One region of the Virgibacillus sp. Bac332 genome, then DNA from elsewhere that is predicted to be linked to it. Evidence: a T-box and tRNA genes for the amino acid it is inferred to sense, from the RefSeq annotation. Region 1 holds a T-box; the other holds one or more tRNA genes.

What was found. A T-box is a leader RNA that pairs with one kind of tRNA and senses whether it is charged. The one in region 1 lies ahead of proS (proline--tRNA ligase), so its partner is inferred to be a tRNA-Pro.
Region 2: it encodes a tRNA-Pro, which carries the amino acid that the T-box ahead of proS (proline--tRNA ligase) is inferred to sense. The anticodon was not compared.

The regions. Positions count from the first base shown of each region.
Region 1 is NZ_CP033046.1:1,740,975-1,756,392, reverse strand. Features, by position in the region: gene D9782_RS08385 (S9 family peptidase) at 1-585, opposite strand, end outside; gene D9782_RS08380 (dipeptidase) at 616-1,578, opposite strand; gene D9782_RS08375 (serine hydrolase domain-containing protein) at 1,597-2,925, opposite strand; gene D9782_RS08370 (LysR family transcriptional regulator) at 3,102-4,019, shown strand; gene D9782_RS08365 (oxygen-dependent tRNA uridine(34) hydroxylase TrhO) at 4,209-5,180, shown strand; gene D9782_RS08360 (glutathione peroxidase) at 5,616-6,095, shown strand; gene D9782_RS08355 (amino acid ABC transporter ATP-binding protein) at 6,405-7,127, opposite strand; gene D9782_RS08350 (amino acid ABC transporter permease) at 7,120-7,779, opposite strand; gene D9782_RS08345 (ABC transporter substrate-binding protein) at 7,967-8,746, opposite strand; gene D9782_RS08340 (M20 family metallopeptidase) at 8,779-9,933, opposite strand; gene D9782_RS08335 (hypothetical protein) at 10,195-10,392, opposite strand; gene proS (proline--tRNA ligase) at 10,734-12,173, opposite strand; T-box leader at 12,249-12,472, opposite strand; gene D9782_RS08325 (ABC transporter permease subunit) at 12,668-14,680, shown strand.
Region 2 is NZ_CP033046.1:1,144,203-1,159,620, forward strand. Features, by position in the region: gene lysS (lysine--tRNA ligase) at 238-1,719, shown strand; rRNA gene D9782_RS05410 (16S ribosomal RNA) at 2,898-4,463, shown strand; rRNA gene D9782_RS05415 (23S ribosomal RNA) at 4,874-7,792, shown strand; rRNA gene rrf (5S ribosomal RNA) at 7,942-8,057, shown strand; tRNA gene D9782_RS05425 (tRNA-Val) at 8,116-8,191, shown strand; tRNA gene D9782_RS05430 (tRNA-Thr) at 8,196-8,271, shown strand; tRNA gene D9782_RS05435 (tRNA-Lys) at 8,340-8,415, shown strand; tRNA gene D9782_RS05440 (tRNA-Leu) at 8,431-8,515, shown strand; tRNA gene D9782_RS05445 (tRNA-Gly) at 8,537-8,611, shown strand; tRNA gene D9782_RS05450 (tRNA-Leu) at 8,618-8,706, shown strand; tRNA gene D9782_RS05455 (tRNA-Arg) at 8,710-8,786, shown strand; tRNA gene D9782_RS05460 (tRNA-Pro) at 8,793-8,869, shown strand; tRNA gene D9782_RS05465 (tRNA-Ala) at 8,876-8,951, shown strand; rRNA gene D9782_RS05470 (16S ribosomal RNA) at 9,094-10,659, shown strand; rRNA gene D9782_RS05475 (23S ribosomal RNA) at 11,070-13,988, shown strand; rRNA gene rrf (5S ribosomal RNA) at 14,138-14,253, shown strand; gene D9782_RS05485 (MgtC/SapB family protein) at 14,670-15,317, shown strand.

The DNA of each region.
Region 1 (15,418 bases):
AGCTAATTTATCTTTTACTCCAATTCTTACCTTAGATAAGTCTTGTAAATTAATTATCCAATAAGAGGAATCAATATTCGTTTCCTGTAGTTGTACTACTACATGATCGCAATCCTTCATCCATTTAACGACGGTACATGCACCTTCACAACGAAAAAGAAGATCTCCTTTCTCTGTTTCTACATCTATAATGTGGACGTGATAGCCTTGCTCCTCTTCTTGATAAGAAGTATAGATTATTTTCTTTTCATTAGGAGAAAAGTCTCCAAAAGTATGAAAATGGTCTAAAGCGTATACGAGTCTCTTTAATTTTTTCGTTTGCTGATGATAGAGAAATAATTGTTTTTTTTCGTTTCCTTTATAATCTATGCCTAGAACCGTATACATTCCGCTCTTGGAATGATTCACGGAGAGCACTCTTCCGTCCGTCAACACGAACGGCCTTTCTTCTCTCGTTACAAGATCGAATTCATATAGTTGCGGCAAGCCATTACCTCGATGCACATAAGTGATTTTATTACTATTTGGTACTTTCTTTGGTTGTTCAGCTCCATTTATTTTTAAATAATCCGATAATTCTTCCAACAAATTAACACCTCACTTAAAATTTATTCATCAAACAAATAAGTTGTTGGTTGTACGTAAAGGTCGATGCCGTAGGAAGTTTTGATAGGCAAACCCTTTTACTTCGTCTTCTGTATAAAATTTCAACAATTCATTAATTAAATTCTGGTAATGGGATGCTCTTTCAAGTTTGTTCACAAACGTTTTAACTCCATCAAAATCAGAACCAAACCCGATATTATTCACACCCCCTAGTGAGCATAGATGGTCAATATGCTTGATTAAATCAGCAATAGTTGTGACGCGCTTTTTATTTATGAAGGGGGGATTGTATACTACATGAATAAGCCCTTGGCAATCTAGCATACTTTTAATTTGGTCATCATATAGATTACGAGGGTGATCACAAATACTACGCACATTGGAATGGCTGGCAATGAGATAATCAGCGATTTCAATTGTATCCCAGAATCCCTTTACAGAAGCGTGAGATACATCTGTAAAAACACCATTCTTATTATTTCGTTTAATAACTTCTTTTCCTAACGGAGTTAAACCACCTGCATTCGCTACTCCTGCACCATCTCCACAGAGATTGGCATGGTTCCATGTTAAACCAATTAATAAAATCCCAGCACTGTACAGATATTCCAATTTATCTAGTTTATTTCCAAAGGGCTCTGCGCCTTCTAATGTTAGGATTGCACCAATTTCCCCTTTCTTAAGCGTATCAATATCTTGCCAATGTTTAATATGTTTCATCGTCGGGTTCTTACCAATGATTTCGGAATGGAAGATTTCTATCTGTTCTAATGCATATTCCCATTTCTTTTCAGCAGGTACATAAGGTTTGATAAATATTGCGAAAAACTGTACAACTACCTTTCCTTTTTGCAACTCCAATAGATTTGTAGTTAATTGATTGGAATCCTTATATTTCAGTATTTGATCTCTCTCCCGTTTAGCAACCTGCATTTTAACCAATGCATCACAATGTGTATCAATAACATTCATATCTAGCTCCTCCAAGTATTAGACAGCAGCTCCTTCAACACGCGGCAACATTCTTAAATTGATGAATGCTGCCCAAGCAACACCATTGTCGTCTATAAAAAACTTCACTACTTTTCCACTGTCTTTTATTACTAGAGTCTGATAATCAATAGCCTTAACAACAGATGAATGACCGTTGGTTTCAGCAACGAGTACATTATTTATGATTCGAATTTCTAATCGGCTTCCCTTCTTGTTCGTCGCATAAGTACCTACCAATGCTTGAAGTTCCTTAGGTGAAAGATGATAGTCAGGCGCTTCCTTCTTCTTCTGTTTAATTGGTATCCCTAAAGCTGTATGTAGCGCAGCTTTCCAGATGTCTATTTTCGGACCACCAGAAACATTTGTCAGAACTGCTACTACTATTTTCTCTTCTGGTATAAAACCAAAATATGAAGAAACACCGGGCAAACTCCCACCATGCTTTACTAGCTGATATCCAAAATAATCTTGCTCTGTTCTTACCCCATATCCATAACATTCATTTTTACCAATTGGAAAAACTGGCTTCCACATCTTTTGATAGTTTATATGCTGCCAAGTTGATTGTTCTGACGCAAGTGTATCTACATAGACATTTCCATACTTTATCAAATCCACGACCGTCGAACGAAGCCCTCCACTTGTTTCATAATTACCAAGGTTTTCCCAAGGATTGGATTGAAATGATTTCGCAACAGGATCATAGTCATACTGCACCGTTACATTCCCGAACTTTTTAATATCTTCGGTACTATATGTAGTACGATGCATTTCTAGTGGAGCTATAATTTCTTCGATCATGTATTTCCGGAATAGTCTTCCAGTCACTTTCTCAATGATGGCACCTAACAATAAATATAGATCGTTACAGTAACTCAAATATTCTCCCGGTTTACCTAAAGGACGTTCATGAATAGTTGCTAAATAGGAGATATGCTCATGAAAGCGGTTTAATTCTTGATAACGCTCAATTGGCGGAAGTCCTACTGTATGGGATAGCAAATGGTGTATCTTTATTTGAGACATATCTTCCGTTTTCAATTGGAAATCTGGTAAATACTTAATCACGGGATCATCAACTGATAGCTTTCCTTCCGACTCCAATTTTATAATTGCTAATGCTGTAAAGGATTTCGTTATGGAGGCGATACCAAAAATCGTATCTACAGTAACAGGTTTTTTATTTTTCACATCTCGATAACCGAAACCATTCATATATATAGTTTCCCCATTTTTCGAGACAGCGACAGCTGCACCCGGCACATGCCCATCCAACATGAGCTGATTGACATAGGATTCAAAAATAGACCACTTATTATTATGCATAGTTGGCACTCCTTAATACGATTATGTTTGACCTGATTAGAAAGCCTGTTTTAAGAGCTCTAGTTTCAATCATTATAATATTGACGATAGAATTATAAAAATATATAATTTTTATAATATTATAATTAACAGTTATTAATACAGTACTTATATAAGCATATAAGAGGAGCCCTTACATGAGTCTACAAACATTACGATACTTTATAGAAGTTGCAAAGCATCTTAGTTTTAGCGAGGCATCCAAGGCTTTACACATATCCCAACCTGGCTTAAGCCAACAAATTTCTGATCTCGAGCGTAAACTAGGGTTTAAGCTATTAAATCGTACCACTAGAAAAGTAGCTCTAACAGAAGAAGGGGCCTTTATCTTCAACAAGCTATCTACATCATTCAACGATATTGAAATGACATTAGATTTCATGACTACACAAAAAATGATTCCTAAGGCTAAAATAAAAATTGCTGCTGTGCCATCAGCAGCAAGTATTTTCATCCCTAAACTATTAATAAAAATGCTAACCGATTTTCCAGATATCGACGTTTATACACATGAAACTACGTCAGCGAAGGCTATTGAATTTATGAAACAAAAGCACTATCATCTTGCCTTCATTCGAACTCCTATTTATAAAGAAGAGTTCCTAAACAACGATTTAAGGCTGTTCGAATTTAAAAAATATCCATTACGACTAGTTGTAGCAAAAAATCACCCATTAGCCCAAAGAGATTCTGTAGACCTCCAAGACGCAAAAAACGAAACATTTATTCATTACAGTGATGATCATACGAATCCTTTACAATTTCTACTAGATAAAGCGTGTCTTACTGCTGGGTTTTCTCCAAAAAAGTTATGTACTGGTTCAGCATTATTATCTATTTATCATCTTGTATCCAATAATTTAGGTGTTTCCCTAATGCCATCTGATATGACGAGTTTACTAGAGAATAATAAAATCAAAATATTAAAACTCAATAATATTGAATTATTCAGCTCTACCTCCGTCTTATGGAATGAGGAGAATAATACATCTTTTGTAACAAATCAGATTCTTGATATTCTACAAACAGACCCTATTTTTAAAGAATTTATCTAAATTAATCAAAAGTGTGCTAGTGAGCTTCCCTTTTCAAACAGCAAAAAGAAACTGAAATGCATCTAAATAAAACCCATTTTGAATTTCTTATGAAACATTGGTATAATATCTGTTGCAAGATAGAAAAAATTGAATATCGACTACCAAACATTTGTATCTTGCAAATATAAATGATAGGTGGTAAACAACATGGAGAAAAACAATAATTATCAAGTATTATTGTACTATCAGTATGTTCAAATTGATGACCCTGAAGGTTATGCTGCGGAACATCTGAAATTCTGTAAGGAATTGGGATTAAAAGGTAGAATTTTAGTAGCCCAAGAAGGGATCAATGGTACTGTTTCAGGTACAATCGAACAAACAGAAGCATACATGGAAGCAATGCATCAGGACCCTCGTTTTGCAGACATGGTATTCAAAATTGACGAGGCTGCAGATCACGCCTTCAAAAAAATGCATGTTCGTCCTCGTAAAGAGCTAGTGACATTTCGATTAGAAAATGATATAAACCCTTTAGAAACTACAGGTAATCATTTATCTCCGAAAGAATTTTACGAAGCAATGCAGGATGAAAACACAATCGTTATTGATGCACGGAATGATTATGAATACGATTTAGGACATTTCCGCGGAGCAGTTCGCCCAGATATAAAAACCTTCCGTGAATTACCAGAGTGGATTCGTGAACACAAGGATCAGTTTAAGGATAAAAAGGTCCTAACCTATTGTACCGGTGGTATCCGCTGTGAGAAGTTTTCTGGTTGGCTGTTAGAAGAAGGATTTGAAGATGTTAATCAATTACACGGTGGAATCGTTACGTATGGTAAGGATCCTGAGGTGCAAGGTGAATTATGGGATGGTAAATGCTATGTATTCGATGAACGTATTTCCGTACCAGTAAACCAAAAAGAACACGTAGTAGTCGGCGTGGATTATTTCGATGGCGAACCGTGCGAAAGATATATAAACTGTGCAAACCCAGAATGTAATAAACAAATTCTCTGCTCAGAAGAAAATGAGCACAAATATTTACGAGGCTGTACGCATGAGTGCCGTGTTAGCCCTCGGAACTTGTATGTAAAAGAACATGAGCTATCACAAGAAGAGGTAGAAGAACGCTTGCAAAAACTAGGTGAAACATTAAAGCAAGAAATTTAACATTTTCATTCAGCCCCTGATTGTTGTCATATGAACAATTGGGGGCTTTTTTGTAGTCTAGGAAATTATAAAATTTGACTATGTGATAAATATGAACATATTGAGCCACGTCCAACTCAGCGCCCAGAAACGAGGTGACTTCACGAATTGCCCTAATCTAAGTCATTATCGGTTTACAAGCTCACCGTGATTCCTTTATCTCCGTTGACTCACTCCAGTCGCTATCTTTCTAATCGGGCGTGCTTATTGTTAAGTTTTTTAATAATGATATTCTCCATAATAAAGAAAATCTTCCTATCTTCAAAAGCGATTCACCCCCTATTAAAGAGAAACATTTGGTGTTAGGAAGCTATTCTTTGTGGGGAAAACTATGTAATCCCCGCTTTGACATGCCCACATCAACTTGCTATCCTTTTTTTAAAAGGAGGCTTTTTTATGAGTGTCTATGAATTTCAAGCTAAAATGATAGGTGGTAAAGAAAAGTCATTAAGCGATTACCGAGGTGAGGTATTGTTAATTGTAAATACAGCAAGCAAATGTGGATTTACTCCACAGCTCGAAGGATTACAAAACGTATACAATGCTTACAAGGATCAAGGATTTCAAGTACTTGGATTTCCTTGCAATCAGTTTAATAATCAGGATCCAGGAACAGAAGGAGAAATCTCGGAATTCTGCCAGATTAATTATGGAGTTACCTTTCCAATGTTTAGTAAGGTTGATGTTAAAGGTGAAAATGCCCATCCCCTTTTTAACTATTTAACAGAAGAGGCTAAAGGTTTTCTTACGAAACAGATCAAATGGAATTTCACCAAGTTCTTAGTAAACAAACAAGGGGAAGTAATTAATCGATATGCTCCACAAACAAAACCAGAACAGATCAAAACAGATATTGAGGTAGCTTTACAAGGATAACCATCTTTTTTTATGTACAACTTTAAATAGATACAAGCTCCAGATTCCCTCTATTAGGAAATTCGACCTCGTCATCCGACTAAATGACATTTTCGGATTGATAATATCAGAGCTAGCCCAGCATATTTTATAGATCCGCAGAGACTGTGCATATTGTACATGAAACCTCACTAGGCGAATAAGAACGAATTGGTGGTTACACCCAGAAGTTAGATTTTTCACTCTAACTTCCCCGGGGTTGGTACCAAAACGTATCGAATGATTGTTCGACTTTTATTATCTAACATACACTTATGTCCATATCTTCTTTTAAAGTACTTTTTCTAGGAAAACCTTCGCACGATCTGTAGTAGGCTTGTCAAAGAAAACGGACGGTACCGCCTCCTCTACCAGCTTACCGTTATCTAAAAATAGCACACGATCGCCCACTTCCTTCGCAAAATTCATTTCATGTGTCACAATTACCATCGTCATCCCTGTCTTTGCTAAATCCTTCATTACATCTAGTACTTCTTTAACCATTTCAGGATCTAATGCGGAGGTAGGTTCATCAAACAACATAATTTCTGGCTCCATTGCTAAAGCTCTAGCAATTGCCACTCGCTGCTTCTGCCCACCAGATAATCGATTCGGATAGGTATTCTCTTTATCTGTTAACCCTACCTTAGCTAATAACTTTCTTGCAACTGCTTCTGCCTCTCGTTTTTCTACACCCTTCACCTTTTGCGGTGCATAACTAACGTTATCTAACACCGTCATATGTGGAAATAAATGAAAATGTTGAAAAACCATCCCGATGTTTTTACGAATTTCTAATTTATTTGTTTTAAGCTTCGTAATCTCTTTTTCTTTTATATATATTTGCCCCTCCGTTGGGTCTTCCAATAAATTTAGACAGCGCAAAAATGTTGATTTTCCCGAACCAGATGGACCAATAATCGTTACAACTTCTCCTTGATGAATGGTTGTAGAAATTTGATCTAAGACTATATTTTTATCAAATACTTTTGTAAGATTCTTTGCTTTAATCACTTTGACGAAGCCTCCGTTCTATCAATCTACCTAGTAAAGTAAGTATATAAACCATTACCCAATAAATTAGTCCAGCAAATAATAATGCTTCAAAATTCCGGTATAAATCTGCGCCAGCAATTTGTGCTCTTCGCATAATATCTAAGTAACCAATTGTAGAAACAAGTGCTGATTCCTTTGTTAACGTGATAAACTCATTCATCATTGCAGGCAGTATATTTTTAAAAGCTTGTGGTAAGATAATATTTAACATCATTGGCTTATACGGAACGCCTAAAGCCTCAGCAGCTTCCGTCTGTCCTTTATCAATTGCAAGGATACCACCACGAATAATTTCTGAGATATAAGCAGCAGAATTCAGCCCAAAAGCTAACACAGCAGATAGAAATGCAGATATATTATAACCAGTTAATTGTGGTACAGCATAATAGATAATCATAAGCTGTAATATGAGGGGAGTTCCGCGGAATATCGATGTATAAGCATCCGCTACCCATTTTAGTACAGGGATGTTTGTAATTTTACATAATGACAATACTGTACCTAAGATAAAACCTATCACAATGGAAACACTAACAAATTTTAATGTAGCCCATATTCCTTCTAGTATAAAAGGAATATAAGGCACGATTTGGCTGAAATCCAAATTCATGCCTTATCACCTCGCTTTTCTCTCGTTGTTATTACAGAGTGTAGTTGGCAGCAAATCCTAATAATCGATTATCGAGATAACCACGATGTTTATCCAATTACAAATACTACTAACGTGCTACCTACATGCATCTTGTACAAAATAGAAACGTTTGCTGTAACTTATGGTTAATTGAATAGACGTTAGCCTACTCCATATCTGACAGCCATTTTTCTTCCAATTCTTTTATTTTTCCATCTTCCTCTAATTTTTTTAATACATCATTCACATCATCCACAAGTCCATTTCCTTTCGGGAAAGCAATGCCCATTCCAGGCGAGCTTGTCGTTGGATCATCAAACCCTTTTAATCCTTGCTCGTTGATATAACCCTTGGCAACCGTTTTATCCATATACCCAACATCAATTCGATTCGAATTCAATTCCTGTACAAGTAAACCAGCATTATCCACTTTTTTAACTTCAAAATCGTATTTATCTGCTAAGATTTCTGCTCCCTCTTCTTGAATCGTACCTAACTGCACACCAATTGTTTTTTCTTTTAAATCATCAAGGCTTTTAATATTGGATTCAGCACCTGTCAAGAAGCTTTCCCCAGAGTGATGATATTCTGTAGAGAAATCAACATTTTTTTTACGTTCTTCTGTAGCACTCATCCCTGACATAACCATATCTACTCTATTAGCCTGTAATGCACCAATTAATCCATCAAATTTCATATCTTCGATTTGTAATTCATACCCTAATTCATCAGCAATCAGATGCGCTAAGTCAATATCGAATCCTTCAAAATTACCTTGTGGATCTCGTGATTCAAAAGGAGGAAAATCAGCTGAGGTTGCCATTTTCAATACCTCCTCATCAGCAGACTTTGAATTATTTGATGTGGAATCTTCACTACTACCACAAGCTGATAACAAACCTACGATTATTGTAGAAAGAAAAATGATACCTATTGTTTTTTTCATGTTTTTCGCCCCATTTTCTTTATCTGTTGTTATTATTTATGAAATTCTGTTTGTATTGCTTTTAACAAGACAGAGTCTGTAATGACCTCATAGCCAGTCCTAGCCAATGCTAATGCACCATCCGCAATAACTTGCTGCCCTTTTGCTGTAATTGTCTTATCAGCAAATTCCTTCGTATGTGCAACTAAGCCAGGCTCATCCAACCCGATATAAGGATGAATTGCTGGAACGACATGACTAACATTTCCCATGTCAATGGATCCATAACTCTGCTTCGCTGGAAGTACAGGTACACCGGATATATCTTGTAAATGCTTTGAGAAAACGTTAGACAATTGCTTGTTTGTTATCATATTGTCGTAGCTGAGTTCATAATTAGATGATTCTAATCTGGCACCTGTCATCATGGCAGCCGCATTAGCAATGTTCATAACTTTTGTTACGACATCATTTAATACAGCTCGCTCTTTTGCTCGAATATAGAACTGAGCGACAGCCTTATCTGGTACCACATTTGCTGCACTACCTCCCTCAGCAATAATCCCATGAATTCGTACATCGTCAGGTAAATGTTCACGTAATGCATTAATCCCATTGAATAGTTGAATCACACTGTCTAAAGCATTTATTCCTTTTTCAGGAGAAGCAGCAGCATGGGAGGATTTCCCAAAGTAAGCAAACTGAATAGCATCCATTGCCAGTGAATCACCACTTTCATACGATTGATCACCTGGATGGACCATCATTGCTACATCGATCTCATTAAAAATACCTTGCTCACTCATAGGAACCTTTGCTCCGTTTGTTTCTTCAGCTGGTGTACCAAGAACGACAACGCTCCCACCAATTTCAGCTACCTGCTTGCTAAGAATAATTCCTGCACCTACACTCATTGTTCCAATTAAATTATGACCACATCCGTGTCCTACCTCTGGTAAGGCGTCATACTCTGCTAAGTAGGCAATAACAGGTCCAGGCTTCTCACCATTAAATACAGCTTTAAAAGCGGTTGGTCTACCAGCTGTACCCGTCTCAATAGTAAAATCATGGCTGACTAATAAATCTGTTAATTGTTTCATAGATTTATACTCTCGGTCCCCTAATTCAGGATGTTCATATAGATAACGGCTGATCTCACATAAATCTCCATGAATTTTAGTTATATTTTCAAATAATGGATCATTCATTTTGCTTCCCACCTGTATGCATATTTATTAATTAATATGTATATTTATAACATATTGTGTATACTCATGCAATAGTTATTTTATGCCAATCCTATTACTTTATCTAAAGGGCACTAACATATAAACGTTTGTCACACACTATTCATCAATTGCTTCTTATTAATCCCCATGTATACTAGAAAAACTGAGCAAAATTCGCTCAGTCCTTATCACTAAATGCTCAGATTTACGCTTTCTCTAGTAGCTATTATGGAATAATAGCTACTGCTTGACCGCCACTCCGGCTGCCCACTTCCCTTTCCGTGGGGTTTGTCCTTCAGCTAACTTTTTTAGCAAAACCCGCTCAAAAAAGTGGATCTTCAGGTCAAACATTTCCCACAGGAGTTGAAGTGGCCGGCCTTCGCTATTATCAGGCTCTACAACGCTAGCATGAAGTAACACAGCTGCTTTTATACTCACGGATAGCGATTTTCACTTTACCCATTGTAAAAAAAGTCAACCTATTACTTATGACAAGAATTGTTGCACCTTCTCATAGCGGAGACTAATTACGTAGACTCCTGCGGGATTAGCGCGAGCCGAAAATCCACTTTGCAACGTGTTCTTCTTTGCAAAGTTAGTTGAGGCCGCGCCCGCGGAAAGCGAAGTAATTAGTCGGAGCATTGCCAATATACATCAAACATTTCAAAATACTACTTGGCTTAACGCAGTCATTACACTGATTTTATACTTTCTTAACTTACAAAAAAGAGCGCAAAGTTGCGCCCTTGTGATAAAAACTTATGTTTTAACGCTTATCATTAATAAGCTTTTGCCCAATAAACTAATTCTTTTGCTGCTTTTCCACAACATACACATGTATCAGAAACTTGTTCTTGTTCAAAAGGAATACAGCGAGAAGTTGCAAGTGTATCCTCTTTGATTTTCTCTTCACATGCTTGATCGCCACACCACATTGCTTTGATAAACCCAGGGTTATCGTTCAATGTTTTTGCGAACTCTTCCATATTTGTCACTACTGTTGTTTTTTCATCTCGATGTTTCTTGGCATTATTATATAAATGAAGCTGAATTTCCTCTAATAATGCAGGTAATCGCTGTTCAAGCTCAGATAATGAAACAAATTCTTTTTCTCCTGTGTCACGACGTACAAGAACTACCTGCTCTTTTTCAATATCCTTAGGCCCCATTTCAATTCGTACCGGAATACCCTTCATTTCATATTCATTAAATTTCCAGCCAGGCATTTTATCACTACCGTCAATCTCAACACGTATCAAATTTTTCAATTGATCTCGAAGATTATACGCTTTATCTAGTACTCCTTCTTTATGTTGAGCAATTGGAACGATCATTGCTTGCGTAGGCGCAATACGTGGTGGGATCACCAAACCACGATTATCACCATGCACCATAATTAATGCTCCCATAATTCTTGTTGAAAGCCCCCATGAAGTTTGATGAACAAATTGGCTTTCCCCATTTTCATCAAGATAGGTAATATCAAAGGCTTCAGCGAAACCAGAGCCGAAATGATGTGATGTCCCAGATTGTAAAGCTTTACCGTCATGCATCATGCTTTCGATCGTTAATGTATATTTTGCGCCTGCAAATTTTTCTTTGTCTGTCTTTTTCCCACGCAGTACAGGGATCGCTAAATAGTTCTCTACTACATCTGCATAAATGCCTAGCATTTGGTTTGTTTCTTTAGCAGCATCTTCATCTGTCGCATGTGCAGTATGACCTTCCTGCCAATGAAATTCCGACGAACGTAAAAATGGTCGTGTTGTCTTTTCCCAACGCACCACATTTCCCCATTGATTATATAGTTTGGGTAAATCGCGATAGGAATGGATATTTTTTGAGTAATAATCACAGAATAGCACTTCGGAGGTTGGGCGGACCGCCAAACGCTCTGCTAATTCTTCTTCTCCGCCATGCGTAACCCAAGCTACTTCTGGTGCAAAGCCTTCAACATGGTCCTTTTCCTTCTGAAGTAAGCTTTCCGGAATAAATAATGGGAAAGCAACATTTGTATGACCTGTCTCTTTTAATTTTTTATCTAGCTCATTTTTTACGTTTTCCCAGATAGCATAACCATATGGTTTAATAATCATCGTTCCTCGTACTTGACCATAATCCACTAGCTCTGCTTGCTTAACAACATCAGTATACCACTGGGCAAAATCGTCCTCCATTGCAGTGATTTTTTCCACAAACTGCTTATTTTTCTTTCCCAAAGCAAACACCTCATTATATAAGTTAATTATTTATATTCAAATACCTATTTTAAAACACAAAAAATCCTCCATCCAATAAGGGACCGAGGTTGGTGGTACCACCCTTGTTTACAATAGGAACTATTGCACACTCTGCATTGATAACGGGACTTACCCGCGTACACCTTACAGTGTGATACACACTCTCCGGTGACGAACTCAGGAGCAGGTTCTAATCTTTGTCTTTAGAAATTTGCAGCAACCATTTCCTCTCTAAAAAAGACAACCTAGATTATACTATTCTCCATCCTTGCTTCAAATATGTAACTTTACTATATAGTTTGCAGTTCATAAAGTCAAGAGAGAGATGATTAGAGCGTGAGCCATTCTATATTCATTTTCCCTTCTAGTAGGGAATAGCTCAACGCTTTACAAGCTGAATTTTTCGACCTATACTTAACATATCATCATAATTGTTAAAATACTTACCATTTTCTGAAGAGATGTGTTTTATTGTGAAAGTAGTCATAAAAGTAACGTTATTTTATCTTCTCGGTATTATAGGAATACTTTGCATTAGTGTGTTTCCACAGTTTTTTGCTAAAGGGGATATTACTAATATCATTCTCTATTTCCATGATCTATGGAAGTTCCTTGGCAATTTTATTCAACCAGGGTCATGGACTTATCAAATAGAAGGTTCCATAGGCGAATTTCCCATTTTAAAGACGTTATGGGTCCCATTTACATACTCCATGAGTATTTTGTTTAGTGCTATATGTACCGCTTTTGCGATCGCATTTATACTTGCCTTCTTTGTCAACTCCCTACCAAAACAGGTTGTACAGGGTATTAAGCAGTTTCTCGAATTTCTAGAAACGATCCCTGATCTTGTTTTCGTTGTCCTGTTACAAATGCTAGTTATTTATATATATAACAAGACTGGTGTCTCACTTTTTACATTAGGCTCCTACATGGACGACCGTGCCTACGCTGGACCAATTATAACCTTGTCTATCTTACCGATGATCTTTCTTTTCAAAATTCTACTATTTTTAATTGAGGAAGAGTTTTCAAAGGACTATGTACGGTTTTTAAAAAGTAAAGGGCTGTCCAAAACCGTTATACTAATTCGTCATGTGTTTAGAAACATCCTACCAAGTGCTTTTCACCAATCCAAGCTAATTATTTGGGCAACACTCTCGAGTCAGTTTATCATTGAGAGAATATTTAATGTGAATGGGCTTACCTTTTACATTATCGAAAGCTTTTCACCAATGACCATAGCTGTGTCACTTATCCTGCTATTTACACCTTTTTTTATTACCTTTCAGCTAATTGACCTTTGGGTTGATGAATCAACGACATTTGAATCGCATGGCTTAGCAAAAATACCTTCCTTTCAGCCAATTAGCTGTGTAATGAAACATATAAAGATAATCCATTGGAAAAAGCTGCTACCTCGAATTCCAATAGCTTCACTAAGGAGGCAACTAAAAAACTATAAATTTGCAATAGGGTGCCTGTTCTTTATTCTAACCATTGGTGGTAGTATTGGCTATTCCATTATTACGGATAATCATGTTGATCAGGCAAACATATTTTACGAGGAAGATGGTACTACAATAAAAAGTACTCCACCACATCCACCTGGTCATCCGTTTTTATTGGGTTCTGATAAAGAGGGATTTGATTTGCTGGATCAGTTAATTATTGGAGCAAAATATACACTAGTTTTTGGCTTTTTAATTGCTTTTCTTCGAGTTGCTATCGGTTTATGTGGTGGAATTTTGTTTGCTTTTTCAATAAGTAAACGTAAACAAAGCTGGTTATCTAAAATAGTAGATTCTATTCACTTTCTACCACTTACATTAATTGCTTATATTTTGTTGAAACCCATTCTTCAATTAGGGTGGGAAATGGAGCCATCCTACACGATTTCTGAACGCATTCTTATCGAAATCATTATTTTGACCGTTCTAGTTATTCCATTAACAACGGTGCTGATAGGGAAAGATATAACTAACATACTCCAGCAAGAATTTATTACGAGTGCGAGTGTTCTTGGTGGAAGCAGATTCCATATATTGCGACATCACGTGATGCCACATCTATTTCCTAAACTAACGATTCTATTTGGGCAACAATTTATTCAAGTCTTATTTATTTTTATCCACTTAGGTATGTTGGATCTATTTTTTGGCGGGACAATTATGGGCTCGGCAATGTTCAATGAGCCTCCTAAATCACTTACGAACGAGTGGTCTGGAGTAATTGGGAATACTGTACATTCATTTAAAAGTGGACAATATTGGCTTATTCTCTTTCCCCTACTTGCCTTTATGTTAAGCATCTTTGCTATGCAACTAATCATTAATGGTATTAAGGAAGTTCAACAGGCTAAAATCGGGGTTACTGCTAAAAAATACAAAAGTAAACGTACCATAAACCATAAGGAAAATACGGAGAATATGTTTGCTCCAACGTCAAATCGTTTCCAGCTCGTTCACGATAAAAAAGCTCGATAGCGTTCAAACATATATTCTTACAGCTATAAAATGATACGAGGACAAACGTATGTTGCAAAGAAAAAACGCACAGCTAGAAATAATTGTGCGTGTAAGTAGCTCTGGAAATATACTTCGCTTCCCACTGGTAAGGTGTCTGATGAGTCCTATTGATGCTTTTTCATCTAAGAAGCAGGATTAGAAAAACTGAGCAAAATTCGCTCCGTCCTTATCACTACATGCTCAGATTTACGCTTCCTCTAGTAGCTATTATGGAATAATAGCTACTGCTTGACCACCACTCCGGCTGCCCACTTCCCTTTCCGTGGGGTTTGTCCTTCAGCTAACTTTTTTAGCAAAACCCGCTCAAAAAAGTGGATCTTCAGGTCAAACATTTCCCACAGGAGTTGAAGTGGCCGGCCTTCGCTATATCAGGCTCTACAACGCTAGCATGAAGTAACACAGCTGCTTTTATACTCACGGATAGCGATTTTCACTTTACCCATTGTAAAAAAAGTCAACCTATTACTTATGACAAGAATTGTTGCACCTTCTCATAGCGGAGACTAATTACGTAGACTCCTGCGGGATTAGCGCGAGCCGAAAATCCACTTTGCAACGTGTTCTTCTTTGCAAAGTTAGTTGAGGCCGTGCCCGCGGAAAGCGAAGTAATTAGTCGGAGCATTGCCAATATACATCAAACATTTCAAAATAACTACTTGGCTTAACGCAGTCATTGCACTGATTTTATACTTTCTT
Region 2 (15,418 bases), 600 kb from region 1:
GAAAATGGTAAGGAAAGGCGACGTTAATAAAGCTGAAACGCATGCAGATCTACTAGTATTTTATATGCTAATCGAATGAATAAGAGGAAGCAAATAGAGTTTCCTAAATTCAAAGGATTTCAAAATCTGTCAGTAACCTCTGGTAGGTTTTTACCATTAATTGCGAAAGCTTGAGGCATGAAAGATTTATGTAAATCAGCTATACTTACATAATAGATAAGGACTGGAGTGATAAAGGTGACAGAGGAATTAAATGAACATATGCGAGTTCGGCGTGAAAAGCTCGAGCAGTTTATAGACCAAGGAATAGATCCTTTCGGTGGGAAATTCACACGAACTCATGTAGCAAACGAATTAAAAGAATTATATGATCGTTATTCAAAGGAAGAGTTGGAAGAAAAGGAAGAAAAGGTGACCATTGCCGGAAGAATGATGACCAAACGCGGAAAAGGAAAAGCAGGCTTTGCTCACATTCAAGACATTAGTGGTCAAATTCAGTTATATGTTCGTAAAGATAAGATAGGCGAAGAAGCTTATGAGATTTTTAAGTCAAGTGATATGGGAGATATAATCGGGGTTACTGGGATAATGTTCAAAACTAAGGTTGGTGAGCTGTCTGTTAAAGTAACTGAGTTTCACCTATTAACAAAATCATTACGACCATTACCTGAGAAGTACCATGGCTTAAAAGATATTGAACAGCGTTATCGACAACGTTATTTAGACTTGATTACGAATATGGAAAGTAAAGAAACGTTTGTGTTAAGAAGTAAAATAATTCAAGCGATGCGCAGATATTTAGATGGACAAGGTTTCTTAGAGGTAGAGACCCCGATGTTACATGGTATTCCTGGTGGTGCTTCTGCTCGTCCATTTGAAACGCATCATAATGCATTAGACATCCCTTTGTATATGCGAATTGCTATTGAGCTTCATTTGAAAAGGCTAATTGTGGGTGGATTGGAAAAAGTCTATGAAATTGGACGTGTTTTCCGAAATGAGGGTGTTTCAACTAGACATAACCCTGAATTTACAATGATTGAGCTCTATGAAGCATATGCCGATTATCATGATATCATGTCCCTTACTGAAAATTTAGTTGCTCATATTGCGAAAGAAGTACTTGGTTCTACAACGGTAGCGTATGGAGATTATGAAATTAATCTAGAACCAGAATGGACAAGGCTACACATGGTTGACGCGGTTAAGAAGAAGACGGGTGTAGATTTCTGGAAGCATATGACTGATGAAGAGGCTCGGGCATTAGCGAAGGAGCATGGAGTTGAAATAACGGATACTATGACTTTTGGGCATGTAGTTAATGAATTCTTTGAACAAAAAGTTGAAGAAGGACTAATACAGCCTACGTTTATTTACGGTCACCCTGTAGCCATTTCTCCTTTAGCTAAGAAAAATAAAGAGGATGGTCGTTTTACCGATCGATTTGAGTTGTTTATTGTTGGCCGTGAACATGCTAATGCATTTAGTGAGCTAAATGACCCAATTGATCAACGTGAACGTTTTGAAGCACAGGTGAAAGAACGTGCAGAAGGAAATGACGAAGCCCATCTTATGGATAGTGATTTCTTAGAAGCGTTAGAATACGGAATGCCACCAACGGGTGGTCTGGGTATAGGTATTGATCGTTTAGTAATGTTATTAACGAATTCCCCGTCTATTCGGGATGTGTTATTGTTCCCGCAAATGCGGAATAAATAGATGGTTAGCAGAGAAAGTGGATTATTCCCTTTCTCTGCTTTTTTATAAGTGCGCCAGGCATGGCGACTATCTAGGTGGTGAAAGTCCACTGTGGAGGTACACATCAACCAACCACTAGAGAAGCGCAAGGTGTTTATCGTGAGAAGTCAGTCGACGCCATAGTAGTGATGAAAAAAATCATGAAGGGCTGAACCATTTATAGTGACGCCATGAAATGCACGAAGGATAGACTTCTGAATGTGTTAATGATGAAAGTATGAGCGTATCTCAGGAGGATAGTCAAAATAGAAGTGTTCTTCGTCACGTGAAAGGAAAGGAGAAACGAGTGTGGGGCAAAGAGGTATTCCTTTTGTCTTAGACCGTTATCTAAAAGTACACACGGAGATATAAATTGAACCGCCGTATACGGAACCGTATGTACTGGTGGTGCAAGAGGGGCGAGAAGTTCTTAGCTTCTCCCTCTACTCGATTTAGGAAGGTATATAATTTGTCGCACCCAGAAACGAAGTGACTTTACGAATCGCCTTACGATAAATCATCATCGGCTCGCAAGCTCACCGTGCTTCCTTTATCTCCGTTGACTCGCTCCGTTTCTATTCGGTCGCTTGCGTTTTTTCTCCCTATATATAGAAGATTAACGTTTAATGGTTACGTTGTACAAAGCATAATTCAAACGATATTCACGTTTTATTTAGTTGGAATTGGGTACATTATTTATAATAGATAACGAATTAAAATAGGCTTATTTAAATATTAGAATTTAATAAAGAGTACAAATTAATATTTTGTCTTATTTTCTTTACAAAACCCCTTGATTTCATATTACAAACGTGGTAAATTTAATAACGTTGCTTCACAAGGCAACTGCCAATGCAATTCATAAAATGAATAAAAAAAGTGTTGACACTCAATGCTTTGCATGGTATATTAATAAAGTCGCCAATTTGAACAGCGAAAAAGTTAAGTAAAAAAAGTTCTTGACTTGAGTTGATCAAACTGGTATAATGAAAGAGTTGCTGTCGAAAAAGCAGCAAACTAATTTGCTCTTTGAAAACTGAACAAAACAACCAGTATGTCAAGAGAAAAACATGCAACTGTTTTTTCTTAAAAATAACCAGAAGGAAACTTCTGGAGCAAGCTAAGACATCATAATTAACGGTGTTAATTATGAACAAACTTTTTTGGAGAGTTTGATCTTGGCTCAGGACGAACGCTGGCGGCGTGCCTAATACATGCAAGTCGAGCGCGGGAAGCAGGCAGATCCTCTCCGGAGGTGACGCCTGTGGAACGAGCGGCGGACGGGTGAGTAACACGTGGGCAACCTGCCTGTAAGATTGGGATAACCCCGGGAAACCGGGGCTAATACCGGATAATACTTTTCGTTGCATAACGAGAAGTTGAAAGGCGGCTTTTAGCTGTCACTTACAGATGGGCCCGCGGCGCATTAGCTAGTTGGTAAGGTAACGGCTTACCAAGGCGACGATGCGTAGCCGACCTGAGAGGGTGATCGGCCACACTGGGACTGAGACACGGCCCAGACTCCTACGGGAGGCAGCAGTAGGGAATCTTCCGCAATGGACGAAAGTCTGACGGAGCAACGCCGCGTGAGTGATGAAGGTTTTCGGATCGTAAAACTCTGTTGTCAGGGAAGAACAAGTGCCGTTCAAATAGGGCGGCACCTTGACGGTACCTGACCAGAAAGCCCCGGCTAACTACGTGCCAGCAGCCGCGGTAATACGTAGGGGGCAAGCGTTGTCCGGAATTATTGGGCGTAAAGCGCGCGCAGGCGGTCCTTTAAGTCTGATGTGAAAGCCCACGGCTTAACCGTGGAGGGCCATTGGAAACTGGAGGACTTGAGTACAGAAGAGGAGAGTGGAATTCCACGTGTAGCGGTGAAATGCGTAGAGATGTGGAGGAACACCAGTGGCGAAGGCGACTCTCTGGTCTGTAACTGACGCTGAGGTGCGAAAGCGTGGGGAGCGAACAGGATTAGATACCCTGGTAGTCCACGCCGTAAACGATGAGTGCTAGGTGTTAGGGGGTTTCCGCCCCTTAGTGCTGAAGTTAACGCATTAAGCACTCCGCCTGGGGAGTACGGCCGCAAGGCTGAAACTCAAAAGAATTGACGGGGGCCCGCACAAGCGGTGGAGCATGTGGTTTAATTCGAAGCAACGCGAAGAACCTTACCAGGTCTTGACATCCTCTGCCAATCCTAGAGATAGGATGTTCCCTTCGGGGACAGAGTGACAGGTGGTGCATGGTTGTCGTCAGCTCGTGTCGTGAGATGTTGGGTTAAGTCCCGCAACGAGCGCAACCCTTGATCTTAGTTGCCAGCATTTAGTTGGGCACTCTAAGGTGACTGCCGGTGACAAACCGGAGGAAGGTGGGGATGACGTCAAATCATCATGCCCCTTATGACCTGGGCTACACACGTGCTACAATGGATGGAACAAAGGGCAGCGAAGCCGCGAGGTCAAGCAAATCCCATAAAACCATTCTCAGTTCGGATTGCAGGCTGCAACTCGCCTGCATGAAGCCGGAATCGCTAGTAATCGCGGATCAGCATGCCGCGGTGAATACGTTCCCGGGCCTTGTACACACCGCCCGTCACACCACGAGAGTTGGTAACACCCGAAGTCGGTGAGGTAACCTTTTGGAGCCAGCCGCCGAAGGTGGGACCAATGATTGGGGTGAAGTCGTAACAAGGTAGCCGTATCGGAAGGTGCGGCTGGATCACCTCCTTTCTAAGGATAATTACGGAACGCGAACCATTCTTTACGAATGGTTTGTAAGGACATACTTGGTTGTTTGGTTCAGTTTTGAGAGAGTAAATGATGTCTCTCAAGGGTGAAAGGATCTTCTGTTAAGATCCGTCACGTCCTGTGACGAACGCAGAAGTCACCACATCCTGTGGAAGTTTGTACCTTGAAAACTAAATAAGAGTAACAACGACATCAAACTAAAAGCGGAAGCGAATGTTTAGCGATGTACAGACTGGACTGACTCGCAGGAGATAAAGGAAACACGATAAACGTAAGTGAATCGATGTTGACTTATCGTACGAAGAGGAAGGAAGTCATGCTAATCGCTATGAGCGGAAGCTAGAAAACCAAAAGTTAAGGCGATAAATAAGTACGCTTATTCATAGAAAGCTAGTTAAGTGAATAAGGGCGCACGGTGGATGCCTTGGCACTAGGAGCCGATGAAGGACGGGACTAACACCGATATGTCCCGGGGAGTCGTAAGTAGACGTTGATCCGGGAATTTCCGAATGGGGGAACCCACTGTTCGTAATGGAGCAGTACTTCTATCTGAATACATAGGGTAGAGGAGGCATACCCGGGGAACTGAAACATCTCAGTACCCGGAGGAAGAGAAAGCAAACGCGATTTCCTGAGTAGCGGCGAGCGAAACGGAATTAGCCCAAACCAGAAGGCTTGCCTTCTGGGGTTGTAGGACACTCCATTGGAGTTACCAAGAAATTCTTTAGATGAAGCGATCTGGAAAGATCCGCCATAGGAGGTAAGAGCCCTGTAATCGAAAGAGAATTTCCTCCGGAGTGGATCCTGAGTACGGCGGAACACGTGGAATTCCGTCGGAATCCGGGAGGACCATCTCCCAAGGCTAAATACTCCCTAGTGACCGATAGTGAACCAGTACCGTGAGGGAAAGGTGAAAAGCACCCCGGGAGGGGAGTGAAAGAGAACCTGAAACCGTGTGCCTACAAGTAGTCGAAGCCCGTTAATGGGTGACGGCGTACCTTTTGTAGAATGGACCGGCGAGTTACGATCGTATGCAAGGTTAAGTGGAAGACACGGAGCCGCAGCGAAAGCGAGTCTGAATAGGGCGACATAGTATGCGGTCGTAGACCCGAAACCGTGTGATCTACCCATGTCCAGGGTGAAGGTCAGGTAACACTGACTGGAGGCCCGAACCCACGTATGTTGAAAAATGCGGGGATGAGGTGTGGGTAGGGGTGAAATGCCAATCGAACACGGAGATAGCTGGTTCTCTCCGAAATAGCTTTAGGGCTAGCCTCAAGGAACGAGTACTGGAGGTAGAGCACTGATTGGACTAGGGGCCCTCACCGGGTTACCGAATTCAGTCAAACTCCGAATGCCAGCTACTTTGCCTTGGGAGTCAGACTATGGGTGATAAGGTTCATAGTCGAAAGGGAAACAGCCCAGACCGCCAGCTAAGGTCCCAAAGTATACGTTAAGTGGAAAAGGATGTGGAGTTGCTTAGACAACCAGGATGTTGGCTTAGAAGCAGCCACCATTTAAAGAGTGCGTAATAGCTCACTGGTCGAGTGACTCTGCGCCGAAAATGTACCGGGGCTAAACGTATCACCGAAGCTGCGGATTGTTCTTACGAACAATGGTAGGAGAGCGTTCTAAGTGCTGTGAAGTCAGACCGTGAGGACTGGTGGAGCGCTTAGAAGTGAGAATGCCGGTATGAGTAGCGAAAAAAGAGTGAGAATCTCTTTCACCGAATGCCTAAGGTTTCCTGAGGAAGGCTCGTCCTCTCAGGGTTAGTCGGGACCTAAGCCGAGGCCGAAAGGCGTAGGCGATGGACAACAGGTAGATATTCCTGTACCACCTCATGAGCGTTTGAACGATGGGGGGACGCAGAAGGATAAGGAAAGCGCACCGATGGATGTGTGCGCCCAAGCAGTGAGGAAGTCGAATAGGCAAATCCGTTCGACGATTTCAAGCTGTAACGGGGAGGGAAATAGAGTACCGAAGTTCCTGATTTCACACTGCCAAGAAAAGCCTCTAGTGAGTTCATAGGTGCCCGTACCGCAAACCGACACAGGTAGGCGAGGAGAGAATCCTAAGGTGAGCGGGAGAACTCTCGTTAAGGAACTCGGCAAAATGACCCCGTAACTTCGGGAGAAGGGGTGCTCCTCTGCCGAGGAGCCGCAGTGAATAGGCCCAAGCGACTGTTTAGCAAAAACACAGGTCTCTGCGAAGCCGAAAGGCGAAGTATAGGGGCTGACACCTGCCCGGTGCTGGAAGGTTAAGGGGAAGCGTTAGCACTTTTGTGCGAAGCGTAGAACCGAAGCCCCAGTAAACGGCGGCCGTAACTATAACGGTCCTAAGGTAGCGAAATTCCTTGTCGGGTAAGTTCCGACCCGCACGAAAGGTGCAACGACTTGGGCACTGTCTCAACGAGAGACCCGGTGAAATTATACTATGTGTGAAGATGCACATTACCCGCGACAGGACGGAAAGACCCCGTGGAGCTTTACTGTAGCCTGATATTGAATGTTGGTACAGCTTGTACAGGATAGGTGGGAGCCATCGAATCGTGAGCGCTAGCTTACGTGGAGGCATCCGTGGGATACCACCCTGGCTGTACGAACCTTCTAACCCAGGACCGTGATCCGGTTCGGAGACAGTGTCAGGCGGGCAGTTTGACTGGGGCGGTCGCCTCCCAAAAGGTAACGGAGGCGCCCAAAGGTTCCCTCAGAATGGTTGGAAATCATTCGCAGAGTGTAAAGGCAGAAGGGAGCTTGACTGCGAGACCTACAAGTCGAGCAGGGACGAAAGTCGGGCTTAGTGATCCGGTGGTTCCGCATGGAAGGGCCATCGCTCAACGGATAAAAGCTACCCCGGGGATAACAGGCTTATCTCCCCCAAGAGTTCACATCGACGGGGAGGTTTGGCACCTCGATGTCGGCTCATCGCATCCTGGGGCTGTAGTCGGTCCCAAGGGTTGGGCTGTTCGCCCATTAAAGCGGTACGCGAGCTGGGTTCAGAACGTCGTGAGACAGTTCGGTCCCTATCCGTCGTGGGCGTTGGAAGTTTGAGAGGAGCTGTCCTTAGTACGAGAGGACCGGGATGGACACACCGCTGGTGTACCAGTTGTTCCGCCAGGAGCATAGCTGGGTAGCTACGTGTGGCAGGGATAAGTGCTGAAAGCATCTAAGCATGAAGCCCCCCTCAAGATGAGACTTCCCATCACTTCAAGTGAGTAAGATCCCTCAGAGATGATGAGGTTGATAGGTTCGAGGTGGAAGCGTGGTGACACGTGGAGCTGACGGATACTAATCGATCGAGGACTTAACTAACTTCTTTTGGTTGTCGTTGAATGATCTCTTATTTAGTTTTTAGGGTACAAAAAAATCCTTGCATTTTCTCAGGAAACTGCATATAATATAACTTGTCCTTAAGAAGAAGGACGTTCTGAAACAACACAGAACGATCTACATCCTTTAGGTCTGGTAGCAATAGCGGAGAGGTCACACCTGTTCCCATGCCGAACACAGAAGTTAAGCTCTCCAGCGCCGATGGTAGTTGGGGCTTTGCCCCTGCAAGAGTAGGACGCCGCCAGGCATTATACTTAATTTTTAATTCAAAACGCAATTTATTTATGCGTTGCACATAGTGCATCGGAGGATTAGCTCAGCTGGGAGAGCACTTGCCTTACAAGCAAGGGGTCGCAGGTTCGAGCCCTGCATCCTCCACCATAAAGCCGGCCTAGCTCAACTGGTAGAGCAACTGACTTGTAATCAGTAGGTTGGGGGTTCAAGTCCTCTGGCCGGCACCATTTTCATTATACTTGTTAATTATGTACGAGTTATTAGTTCGCTAGAACTTCTAGAATTAAAAATTTATGAGCCATTAGCTCAGTCGGTAGAGCATCTGACTTTTAATCAGAGGGTCGGAGGTTCGAATCCTCCATGGCTCACCATAATAATATAATTTTGCGGGTGTGGCGGAACTGGCAGACGCGCTAGACTTAGGATCTAGTGTCTTCGGACGTGGGGGTTCGACTCCCTCCACCCGCACCATTCATAAAAATATATTGTATTGCGGAAGTAGTTCAGTGGTAGAACATCACCTTGCCAAGGTGGGGGTCGCGGGTTCGAATCCCGTCTTCCGCTCCAAGCCAAGCCGGGGTGGCGGAATTGGCAGACGCACAGGACTTAAAATCCTGCGGTGGGTTTCCACCGTGCCGGTTCGAGTCCGGCCCTCGGCACCATAAGCGCCCGTAGCTCAATTGGATAGAGCGTTTGACTACGGATCAAGAGGTTAGGGGTTCGACTCCTCTCGGGCGCGCCATTTTTTCGGGAAGTAGCTCAGCTTGGTAGAGCACATGGTTTGGGACCATGGGGTCGCAGGTTCAAATCCTGTCTTCCCGACCATTATATGGGGCCTTAGCTCAGCTGGGAGAGCGCCTGCCTTGCACGCAGGAGGTCAGCGGTTCGATCCCGCTAGGCTCCACCAATATTTGCTCTTTGAAAACTGAACAAAACAACCAGTATGTCAAGAGAAAAACATGCAACTGTTTTTTCTTGAAAATAACCAGAAGGAAACTTCTGGAGCAAGCTAAGACATCATAATTAACGGTGTTAATTATGAACAAACTTTTTTGGAGAGTTTGATCTTGGCTCAGGACGAACGCTGGCGGCGTGCCTAATACATGCAAGTCGAGCGCGGGAAGCAGGCAGATCCTCTCCGGAGGTGACGCCTGTGGAACGAGCGGCGGACGGGTGAGTAACACGTGGGCAACCTGCCTGTAAGATTGGGATAACCCCGGGAAACCGGGGCTAATACCGGATAATACTTTTCGTTGCATAACGAGAAGTTGAAAGGCGGCTTTTAGCTGTCACTTACAGATGGGCCCGCGGCGCATTAGCTAGTTGGTAAGGTAACGGCTTACCAAGGCGACGATGCGTAGCCGACCTGAGAGGGTGATCGGCCACACTGGGACTGAGACACGGCCCAGACTCCTACGGGAGGCAGCAGTAGGGAATCTTCCGCAATGGACGAAAGTCTGACGGAGCAACGCCGCGTGAGTGATGAAGGTTTTCGGATCGTAAAACTCTGTTGTCAGGGAAGAACAAGTGCCGTTCAAATAGGGCGGCACCTTGACGGTACCTGACCAGAAAGCCCCGGCTAACTACGTGCCAGCAGCCGCGGTAATACGTAGGGGGCAAGCGTTGTCCGGAATTATTGGGCGTAAAGCGCGCGCAGGCGGTCCTTTAAGTCTGATGTGAAAGCCCACGGCTTAACCGTGGAGGGCCATTGGAAACTGGAGGACTTGAGTACAGAAGAGGAGAGTGGAATTCCACGTGTAGCGGTGAAATGCGTAGAGATGTGGAGGAACACCAGTGGCGAAGGCGACTCTCTGGTCTGTAACTGACGCTGAGGTGCGAAAGCGTGGGGAGCGAACAGGATTAGATACCCTGGTAGTCCACGCCGTAAACGATGAGTGCTAGGTGTTAGGGGGTTTCCGCCCCTTAGTGCTGAAGTTAACGCATTAAGCACTCCGCCTGGGGAGTACGGCCGCAAGGCTGAAACTCAAAAGAATTGACGGGGGCCCGCACAAGCGGTGGAGCATGTGGTTTAATTCGAAGCAACGCGAAGAACCTTACCAGGTCTTGACATCCTCTGCCAATCCTAGAGATAGGATGTTCCCTTCGGGGACAGAGTGACAGGTGGTGCATGGTTGTCGTCAGCTCGTGTCGTGAGATGTTGGGTTAAGTCCCGCAACGAGCGCAACCCTTGATCTTAGTTGCCAGCATTTAGTTGGGCACTCTAAGGTGACTGCCGGTGACAAACCGGAGGAAGGTGGGGATGACGTCAAATCATCATGCCCCTTATGACCTGGGCTACACACGTGCTACAATGGATGGAACAAAGGGCAGCGAAGCCGCGAGGTCAAGCAAATCCCATAAAACCATTCTCAGTTCGGATTGCAGGCTGCAACTCGCCTGCATGAAGCCGGAATCGCTAGTAATCGCGGATCAGCATGCCGCGGTGAATACGTTCCCGGGCCTTGTACACACCGCCCGTCACACCACGAGAGTTGGTAACACCCGAAGTCGGTGAGGTAACCTTTTGGAGCCAGCCGCCGAAGGTGGGACCAATGATTGGGGTGAAGTCGTAACAAGGTAGCCGTATCGGAAGGTGCGGCTGGATCACCTCCTTTCTAAGGATAATTACGGAACGCGAACCATTCTTTACGAATGGTTTGTAAGGACATACTTGGTTGTTTGGTTCAGTTTTGAGAGAGTAAATGATGTCTCTCAAGGGTGAAAGGATCTTCTGTTAAGATCCGTCACGTCCTGTGACGAACGCAGAAGTCACCACATCCTGTGGAAGTTTGTACCTTGAAAACTAAATAAGAGTAACAACGACATCAAACTAAAAGCGGAAGCGAATGTTTAGCGATGTACAGACTGGACTGACTCGCAGGAGATAAAGGAAACACGATAAACGTAAGTGAATCGATGTTGACTTATCGTACGAAGAGGAAGGAAGTCATGCTAATCGCTATGAGCGGAAGCTAGAAAACCAAAAGTTAAGGCGATAAATAAGTACGCTTATTCATAGAAAGCTAGTTAAGTGAATAAGGGCGCACGGTGGATGCCTTGGCACTAGGAGCCGATGAAGGACGGGACTAACACCGATATGTCCCGGGGAGTCGTAAGTAGACGTTGATCCGGGAATTTCCGAATGGGGGAACCCACTGTTCGTAATGGAGCAGTACTTCTATCTGAATACATAGGGTAGAGGAGGCATACCCGGGGAACTGAAACATCTCAGTACCCGGAGGAAGAGAAAGCAAACGCGATTTCCTGAGTAGCGGCGAGCGAAACGGAATTAGCCCAAACCAGAAGGCTTGCCTTCTGGGGTTGTAGGACACTCCATTGGAGTTACCAAGAAATTCTTTAGATGAAGCGATCTGGAAAGATCCGCCATAGGAGGTAAGAGCCCTGTAATCGAAAGAGAATTTCCTCCGGAGTGGATCCTGAGTACGGCGGAACACGTGGAATTCCGTCGGAATCCGGGAGGACCATCTCCCAAGGCTAAATACTCCCTAGTGACCGATAGTGAACCAGTACCGTGAGGGAAAGGTGAAAAGCACCCCGGGAGGGGAGTGAAAGAGAACCTGAAACCGTGTGCCTACAAGTAGTCGAAGCCCGTTAATGGGTGACGGCGTACCTTTTGTAGAATGGACCGGCGAGTTACGATCGTATGCAAGGTTAAGTGGAAGACACGGAGCCGCAGCGAAAGCGAGTCTGAATAGGGCGACATAGTATGCGGTCGTAGACCCGAAACCGTGTGATCTACCCATGTCCAGGGTGAAGGTCAGGTAACACTGACTGGAGGCCCGAACCCACGTATGTTGAAAAATGCGGGGATGAGGTGTGGGTAGGGGTGAAATGCCAATCGAACACGGAGATAGCTGGTTCTCTCCGAAATAGCTTTAGGGCTAGCCTCAAGGAACGAGTACTGGAGGTAGAGCACTGATTGGACTAGGGGCCCTCACCGGGTTACCGAATTCAGTCAAACTCCGAATGCCAGCTACTTTGCCTTGGGAGTCAGACTATGGGTGATAAGGTTCATAGTCGAAAGGGAAACAGCCCAGACCGCCAGCTAAGGTCCCAAAGTATACGTTAAGTGGAAAAGGATGTGGAGTTGCTTAGACAACCAGGATGTTGGCTTAGAAGCAGCCACCATTTAAAGAGTGCGTAATAGCTCACTGGTCGAGTGACTCTGCGCCGAAAATGTACCGGGGCTAAACGTATCACCGAAGCTGCGGATTGTTCTTACGAACAATGGTAGGAGAGCGTTCTAAGTGCTGTGAAGTCAGACCGTGAGGACTGGTGGAGCGCTTAGAAGTGAGAATGCCGGTATGAGTAGCGAAAAAAGAGTGAGAATCTCTTTCACCGAATGCCTAAGGTTTCCTGAGGAAGGCTCGTCCTCTCAGGGTTAGTCGGGACCTAAGCCGAGGCCGAAAGGCGTAGGCGATGGACAACAGGTAGATATTCCTGTACCACCTCATGAGCGTTTGAACGATGGGGGGACGCAGAAGGATAAGGAAAGCGCACCGATGGATGTGTGCGCCCAAGCAGTGAGGAAGTCGAATAGGCAAATCCGTTCGACGATTTCAAGCTGTAACGGGGAGGGAAATAGAGTACCGAAGTTCCTGATTTCACACTGCCAAGAAAAGCCTCTAGTGAGTTCATAGGTGCCCGTACCGCAAACCGACACAGGTAGGCGAGGAGAGAATCCTAAGGTGAGCGGGAGAACTCTCGTTAAGGAACTCGGCAAAATGACCCCGTAACTTCGGGAGAAGGGGTGCTCCTTTGCCGAGGAGCCGCAGTGAATAGGCCCAAGCGACTGTTTAGCAAAAACACAGGTCTCTGCGAAGCCGAAAGGCGAAGTATAGGGGCTGACACCTGCCCGGTGCTGGAAGGTTAAGGGGAAGCGTTAGCACTTTTGTGCGAAGCGTAGAACCGAAGCCCCAGTAAACGGCGGCCGTAACTATAACGGTCCTAAGGTAGCGAAATTCCTTGTCGGGTAAGTTCCGACCCGCACGAAAGGTGCAACGACTTGGGCACTGTCTCAACGAGAGACCCGGTGAAATTATACTATGTGTGAAGATGCACATTACCCGCGACAGGACGGAAAGACCCCGTGGAGCTTTACTGTAGCCTGATATTGAATGTTGGTACAGCTTGTACAGGATAGGTGGGAGCCATCGAATCGTGAGCGCTAGCTTACGTGGAGGCATCCGTGGGATACCACCCTGGCTGTACGAACCTTCTAACCCAGGACCGTGATCCGGTTCGGAGACAGTGTCAGGCGGGCAGTTTGACTGGGGCGGTCGCCTCCCAAAAGGTAACGGAGGCGCCCAAAGGTTCCCTCAGAATGGTTGGAAATCATTCGCAGAGTGTAAAGGCAGAAGGGAGCTTGACTGCGAGACCTACAAGTCGAGCAGGGACGAAAGTCGGGCTTAGTGATCCGGTGGTTCCGCATGGAAGGGCCATCGCTCAACGGATAAAAGCTACCCCGGGGATAACAGGCTTATCTCCCCCAAGAGTTCACATCGACGGGGAGGTTTGGCACCTCGATGTCGGCTCATCGCATCCTGGGGCTGTAGTCGGTCCCAAGGGTTGGGCTGTTCGCCCATTAAAGCGGTACGCGAGCTGGGTTCAGAACGTCGTGAGACAGTTCGGTCCCTATCCGTCGTGGGCGTTGGAAGTTTGAGAGGAGCTGTCCTTAGTACGAGAGGACCGGGATGGACACACCGCTGGTGTACCAGTTGTTCCGCCAGGAGCATAGCTGGGTAGCTACGTGTGGCAGGGATAAGTGCTGAAAGCATCTAAGCATGAAGCCCCCCTCAAGATGAGACTTCCCATCACTTCAAGTGAGTAAGATCCCTCAGAGATGATGAGGTTGATAGGTTCGAGGTGGAAGCGTGGTGACACGTGGAGCTGACGGATACTAATCGATCGAGGACTTAACTAACTTCTTTTGGTTGTCGTTGAATGATCTCTTATTTAGTTTTTAGGGTACAAAAAAATCCTTGCATTTTCTCAGGAAACTGCATATAATATAACTTGTCCTTAAGAAGAAGGACGTTCTGAAACAACACAGAACGATCTACATCCTTTAGGTCTGGTAGCAATAGCGGAGAGGTCACACCTGTTCCCATGCCGAACACAGAAGTTAAGCTCTCCAGCGCCGATGGTAGTTGGGGCTTTGCCCCTGCAAGAGTAGGACGCCGCCAGGCGAACAAGAAGGAAGACTGAGTGAATTTTTTTACTCAGTCTTTTTTGTAGTCTAGGAGTTAATTAAATTTGATCCTGTGTATAAATATGGGCGTGTTGAGCCGCGTCCACCCGGCTCTAGCACCCAGAAACAAGGTAACTTCACGAATAACCCTAATCTAAGTCATCATCGGCTCGCAAGCTCACCGTGATTCCTTTACCTCCGTTGACTCGCTCCATTTGTTCTTATGTAAAATATTTGGCCAGTAGTATTATGATAAATAGCAAGGTTTAATCATATATATAAGAGAAAAATATAAAAAGATGCCACTATACCTTTTATTTAGATTCATGTAAAATGAAGGGAAAAATGGACAGGGGGGTGCGAAAATTGCAAGCTTTTTTAGACGAATTATTGGGTGATCATTTTTATCTTATTATGTTACGTGTATTAATTGCGTTAGTTCTTTCTGGGTTAATTGGATTTGAAAGAGAAGTAAAGAATCATTCAGCCGGTTTTCGCACACATATCTTAGTTGGGGTCGGAGCCTGTTTAATGATGCTACTTTCCTTATTTGGATTTGAGTCATTTATGGAGTATGATAACGTTCGATTCGATCCTGCGAGAATACCATCCTATGTAATAAGCGGGATAGGTTTTCTGGGAGCAGGAACAATTATTGTTTATGGTGGCGCAATTCGCGGTTTAACAACTGCTGCTTCCATATGGACAGTTGCTGGTATAGGGCTTGTGGTTGGTGCCGGCATGTACGCAGCTGCTGTTTTTACGACATTTATCATTTTACTAAGTTTAATTTTTCTTAATAATTTTGAGCGACTATTTACAAAGGGGGGGACTTCCCACTTAATTGAGATTGTCACCTTACCCGATCTAAAGGTGAATGAGCTTGTTTCAGCGTTGGAAAAATTCGATTTAACCATAAAAAAAGTAGAGATTATTAAAATAGAAAACGACTTGCGAAATATTTTTATTAAAATAGAAAGAAAGCCAGATCTAGATCGAATTTCTTTATTTGAGGAAATTTCTAAAGTAGATCATGTGAAAAATATATCTGAGCTTAAGTAAATGGGGCTGCTAGAAGAACTTTACAACATATAATATGGTGTAAGGTTCTTTTTTTAATAGAAGAAATGATAGAGATCTCGTTCATTCATAGGTTTCGTAAT